2 regions of the Blautia sp. aa_0143 genome follow, and region 2 is predicted to be linked to the other one. Evidence: riboswitches for the same ligand, from Rfam matches in the RefSeq annotation. Region 2 holds a riboswitch; the other holds the start of a gene.
What was found. A riboswitch is a leader RNA that binds a small molecule or an ion and turns the genes downstream of it on or off. The one in region 2 is predicted to bind thiamine pyrophosphate.
Positions count from the first base shown of each region.

Region 1 (3,181 bases), on a different contig from region 2:
GCAGTACCGTAAGGTGTTTGCCAATGCAGTAGTGGGAGAAGCAAGAATCCCCCTGCTTTAGTTGAGGGGAGTGTCAAGCCATTGTAGAAACTGCCGAATTTCACCGAAAGCCCTGATTCGGCGAAAAATATCATAGCAGGAATAATTTTTATAATGTATACTATATTTGTTAGGGAATCCAGATATACCACAAAGCAGAAAGGAAAAAAGCGTATGAGAAGAAATTGGAAAAAAGCTTTATGTGGCATTTTGACAGGTTTTATGCTTGCAACGGCGGCACCAGCTGCGGTTCCGGAGTTGATCAGTGCGACAGAAGTACAGGCGGCGATAAACGTAGCAACGCCGGCTATGTCTTCTATTAAGATCTCCGGCAGGAATAAGATTATTTTCAGCTGGAAACAGGTAAAAGGAGTTGCCGGATACCGGGTATACCGCAAGACCGGAAACAGCGGATGGAAAGCAGTAAAAACCCTCACAGGAAGCAAAAATGTTACGTTTACCGATACAAAAGTAAGTACCGGAGTAAGCTATACTTACACAGTGAGAGCTTACCGGAAATCCGGAAAAAATACGATCTGGAGTAGATATAATGAAAAAGGTCTGACAGCAATCGCAGGTCTGAATTATCTCACCCTGAATAAGACCAGCCTGACACTGGCATCGAAAAAAACTTATACACTGAAGATCAAAGGCACCAGTCTGAAACCGTCATGGAAGAGCAGCAACACAAATGTTGTCAAGATAACTTCTGTCGGAAAGATCACCGCGGTAAAAACAGGAACAGCGGTTATCACAGCGACTCTTGGTGGCAGAAAATTCACCTGCAAGGTTACTGTAAAGAATCCGACCTCGGCTAATACCAGATTGACGCAGAATTATAGCAAATTGAAAAAATACATCAGTCAGAAAGGCAAATATACTGAAGACGGAAATCAGTTTATAAATGTCAAAGTAGATAAAGAAAGTACTCTGATGATCGGTTATCTGAAGAAAGAAGATAAGATAGATATTGGGATGATGCTCTCTATGCCTTCAGATGGAATCCTTGCCGGACTGGATATTATCGGAAACTGTGTGAAATCTGATACGGTCAATGTGAAGTCCGCCCTGTCTACAAATGAAGTCTTTCTGCTGGTGACTTCTTCTACAAAAGCATCTGCTTATAAAGGTCAGAATCTGACTTTCTTGTATACAAACGGAAAAAAAGCGATGACAGATCTGCAGGATTCTTCCAATATTATGATGAAAGCGACAATGAAAGTAGCAAATGATTATCTGAAAAAGAATTTAAATCTGACAATGAAAGATCTGGGATTCACTGCTTATAAATAAAAGTTACTGTTCACTCTGCAAATAAAACCGGCAAATAAAACCAAAATTTATTGTTCTTGACATGAAGCAGAATCGGAATTATACTAAACCATGTAAATAACAGGGGAGCTTGTGATGGCAGGCTGAGAGGAAGTCTTCAACTTCGACCCTTATACCTGATTTGGATAATGCCAACGTAGGAACGTATAAGATGAATTTACGGGAGATACTTTGGTGTATCTCCTTTTTTATTGGATGCGGATGTTTTTATCCGATTGAATACGTAAGATCAGGATTTACAGGGAAGGGATCAAGAGCGAATGCTTTTAACCCCGGTATCGACAATTGAATATTGGGAAATTTGAGAGTGAACTGAGTTCATGAAGGGGTGCACCACCGCGGGTGTATTTCTTTGTGAACTCTTTTTTATTGACGAATAGCTTTTGAAGTTTCCGGAAAGGAGAGATCATGATCACAGTAAATGGTGAAAGCAGAACATTGGAAAAGCCGGTGACAGTAACAGAATATCTGGAAGCATGTAACTATGTTCCGGTGCAGGTTGTAGTAGAGCTGAATGAAGAGATCATTAAGAGAGACACTTACGATACAACAGTACTGAAAGATGGCGATGTTGTGGAGATTCTGCAGTTTATGGGCGGCGGAAGCTGCTGATGTCGCTATAGAGATAAAATTAGGTATATATACCACGGCAGTAACTGACAGATAAGTTACTGAAAAAATGCAGATGAAGAATGATCTGGCAGAAGAAGGCGCTGGTTATAAATCGGTGGAAATATTTTCTGCAAACAGACATAAAGAAAGGTGGACATAAAAAATGACAACAGCAAACACAAATGAAGACAAACTGATCCTGGGAGGCCATGAGTTTACTTCCCGTTTTATCCTTGGTTCCGGAAAATTTTCCCTGGAGCTTGTAAAAGCATGTATTGAAAAAGCAGGAACTCAGATCGTAACACTTGCCCTGCGTCGTGCAAATGAGGGTGGACTTGCGAACATTCTGGATTATATTCCGAAGGATGTTACGCTTCTTCCGAATACGTCCGGCGCCAGAAATGCAGAAGAGGCAGTCCGTATTGCAAGACTTTCCCGCGAGCTTGGCTGTGGAGATTTTGTAAAGATCGAAGTTATCCATGACTCCAAATATCTTCTTCCGGATAATTACGAGACCATCAAGGCAACAGAGATCCTTGCAAAAGAGGGCTTTGTAGTTATGCCATACATGTATCCGGATCTGAATGCAGCCAGAGATCTGGTGAATGCAGGAGCTGCCTGTGTAATGCCGCTTGGCTCTCCGATCGGTTCTAACAAAGGAATCTGTACAAAAGAATTCATCCAGATCCTTATCGACGAGATCGACCTTCCGATCATCGTGGACGCAGGAATCGGCCGCCCGTCACAGGCATGTGAGGCTATGGAAATGGGTGCTGCAGCAGTTATGGCAAATACAGCCATTGCAACTGCAGGAGACGTCCGTGTTATGGCGGAAGCCTTTAAGAAAGCTATTGAGGCAGGAAGAAGTGCATATCTTTCCGGTATGGGAAGAACTCTGGAGAGAGGTGCAAGTGCATCCTCACCACTGACCGGATTTCTTCATGAGTAAAATTGATAAATGAATGATTGAACGCAGAACACTAAGCGGGGGACAGGCACTGCCTGTGTAGTGAAACACAGGTATTGTCTGGTTTCAATCGAAATTGAGTTTACAGATATGCAGCAGTGAGGACCAGAGTATTGCTGCAATATATGAGAGGAGCGACATAAGAGTAATGGCAGAAACAGTACAGGCCAGTCAGCAGGACGGCCATTTTAATGAAAGTATCGTAAATGAAGAAATTCTGGAAGATATGAA
Region 1 covers NZ_RCXU01000042.1:17-3,197, forward strand. Annotated here, with positions in the region: gene EAI83_RS15715 (fibronectin type III domain-containing protein) at 214-1,332, shown strand; TPP riboswitch at 1,424-1,531, shown strand; gene thiS (sulfur carrier protein ThiS) at 1,780-1,983, shown strand; gene EAI83_RS15725 (thiazole synthase) at 2,147-2,932, shown strand; gene thiH (2-iminoacetate synthase ThiH) at 3,099-3,181, shown strand, end outside.
Region 1: another riboswitch for thiamine pyrophosphate. It lies ahead of thiS (sulfur carrier protein ThiS); the one in region 2 lies ahead of thiW (energy coupling factor transporter S component ThiW).

Region 2 (3,181 bases):
AAGAGTTGCAGCAGAAACTGCCCGCCTGATGAAATTTATGGATCCGGAGGTTGAGACTGTTGCATGCGGAAGCTCCAGTCTGGAAATGCCTACCTTTGGCTCCTGGGAGTATACGGTTCTTGACGAGGCTTACGATCAGGTGGATTATCTTTCCCTGCATCAGTACTATGGAAATGCATCGGGAGACACTGCCGATTTTCTGGCAAGCTCCAAGGGCATGGATGATTTTATCTCAGGAGTGGTTTCCATCTGCGATGCTGTAAAAGCAAAGAAGCATGGAAAAAAACAGATCAATCTTTCCTTCGACGAGTGGAACGTATGGTACCACAGCAATGAACAGGATAAAAAACTGGAAAAATGGGTACAGGCGCCCCATCAGCTGGAGGATGTTTATAACTTTGAGGATGCACTTCTTGTGGGAAGTATGTTGATCACACTTCTCCGTCATGCAGATCGCGTAAAGATCGCCTGCATGGCACAGCTGGTAAATGTTATTGCGCCGATCATGACATCCGATACAGGCGCATGGCGTCAGACGATCTTTTATCCGTATATGCTGACAAGTGTGTTTGGAAGAGGAACCGTCCTTAATACACAGGTTCTCACACCTATATATGAAAGCAAGACTTATGGAGAAGCTCCATATCTGGATTCTGTGTGCGTCTGGGATGAGGAAAAGGATACGCTGACGATCTTTGCAGTGAATAAGAGTCTGGATGAGGATATGGAAGTTTCCTGTGACTTAAGACAGTTTGAGGGATATAAGATCGTAGAGCATATCGTGCTGAACAATGATGATCTTCAGGCAGTCAATACAGAGACGCAGCCCGAGAATGTAGTTCCTGTAAAAGCCAGTGCAGAGTGCTCAAAGCTGGACGGCGGAAAACTGGAAGCAGTTTTTGCAAAACACAGCTGGAATATGATCCGTCTTGCGAAATAAGGGCCGGTGAAGTATGGTAAAAGCAGTTACAGAAAATGTAAATCATGCAGGAAAGTCTCCGGCGGGAGTGCAAAGAGCAATAAGCAGTGGAGGTTTGACAACGGGATAGGTGTGTGCTATATTGAAAAACAGAAAAGAAAAGAGCCAGCGGGAGCTTGTGTGACAGGCTGAGAGGAAGATAGATCTTCGACCGTACCTGATTTGGGTAATGCCAACGGAGGGATTGTGATTTGAGAGCGTGTCTCCGTGGAATTTGCCATGGGATGCGCTCTTTTCGGATGCAGGAATGGAACTGGAATGGTCTGACAATGTGGGGATGTGAAAGTGACAGAGACTGCATGTGGAGCTTCTGCGAAAGAGCGGGCAGGAAGGGGAGCGCCTTAATGTCTGGCAGGAGAGTGATATTCCGGAGAATTTTTCCGGAAGGATCATGTAAGCGATGGGAATCCGTGTTTTCGGAGTGAGAGGAAGTAAGGGAACTTCGACCGCCAAAATCTAAGGGCAGACTGCAGCAGACGGGAAGTTTTTGCCCGGGATCTGACAGGGATCTGCCTGATATTTCAGGGAGGAAAACACAATGGAAAAACAAAGGATGCACACGCTTCGTATGGTAATGCTGGCAATGATGGTTGCGATCGGTGTCGTTATTTCACCGATCCTGAGGATTGAGGGAATGTGCCCCACGGCGCATCTTGTCAATATCGTATGCTCGGTTCTGATGGGACCGTGGTACTCTCTTCTCTGTGCGACTATGATCGGCGTGATCCGTATGATGTTCATGGGAATCCCGCCACTTGCACTGACCGGTGCAGTATTTGGCGCGTTCCTTTCAGGTGTGTTCTACAGACTTTCCAAAGGCAAGATCATCTGTGCGGTGATCGGTGAGATCTTTGGAACAGGTATCATCGGATCCATGGTTTCTTATCCGGTGATGGCATTCCTGATGGGAAGAGGCGGACTGACAGCATTTTATTATACGCCGATGTTCCTTGCAGCAACCACAATGGGAGGATGTGTTGCCTATATTTTCCTGAAGGCTCTGAGTAAAGCAGGTCTTCTGGTGAAATTCCAGGCAGCTTTGGGTTCAAAAACATATGAGACAAAGAATTTTACAACTGCGAAAGCGAATTAAAGAAGAAAAGCCGCTGATCCATTGCATCACCAATCCGATCTCGATCCATGACTGTGCCAACGTGGTCCTTGCAGTAGGTGCAAGGCCGATCATGGCGGAGCATCCGGCAGAGGTGACAGATATTACGGCATCGGCTGGTGCGCTGATGCTGAATCTCGGGAATATTACCGATGCCAGGATCGAGTCAATGAAGCGTTCTATGAGAACAGCGATGGAAAATAAGATCCCGGTTCTTCTGGACCTGGTAGGGGTTGCATGCAGTGATCTCAGGCTGGATCTGGCACGGGAGCTTTTAAGGATCGGTCATCCGGCAGTGCTGAAGGGAAATATGTCAGAGCTTCTGGCTGTTTCCGGGCTGCCGTCTCATGCGATCGGAATCGATGCGGGTGTCGAGGATGCTCTGACTGAGGAAAATATCGATGGAGTCAGTGAAGTGCTTAAGGCTTTTTCCAGAAATAATCAGGCAATCGTGCTGGCTACCGGGAAACAGGATTTTGTTACGGATGGTGAACGGGTTGTTCTGGTACAAAATGGCAGTGCGGCGCTGTCCGGGATCACAGGAACCGGCTGTATGGTCGGTGCACTGACTGCGGCGTTTTTGCCGGGGTGCGAAGATAATATTGCGAAAGAGATGACGGATAGTATAGAGGCAGGTGTCTGGTCTGGCGTTGAGATGGAATTAAATGGGAGATCCGGGAATTATCTGGCTGCGGCAGTGCTTGGTACTGCACTTATGGGTATCGCCGGCGAGGAAGCGGAGAAGATTTCCCGCGGTCCGGGAAGCTTTCAGGTAAATCTGCTGGATGAGATCTATGGGCTTTCGGATCGACAGCTGCTGGATCTGTTGAAGATTGAAATGTACTGAAAAAGAGGGGATTAGGATGGATAGAAAAGATTTGGATGTAACGTTGTATCTGGTGACGGATAGTTCTTATCATACGGAGGAGTCTTTGCTCCGTACGGTTGAGGAGGCTTGTAAGGGTGGTGTGACTCTGGTCCAGCTTCGCGAGAAGAATAAGGGTGGACGGGAGTATCTGGATAAGGCTTTTAAGGTGAAGGAGATCACAGATCGTTACAATGTGCCGCTGATCATTGATGATCGTGTGGAT
Region 2 covers NZ_RCXU01000052.1:627-3,807, reverse strand. Annotated here, with positions in the region: gene arfA (arabinosylfuranosidase ArfA) at 1-940, shown strand, start outside; TPP riboswitch at 1,078-1,180, shown strand; gene thiW (energy coupling factor transporter S component ThiW) at 1,518-2,072, shown strand; gene EAI83_RS16490 (hydroxyethylthiazole kinase) at 2,035-2,937, shown strand; gene thiE (thiamine phosphate synthase) at 2,954-3,181, shown strand, end outside.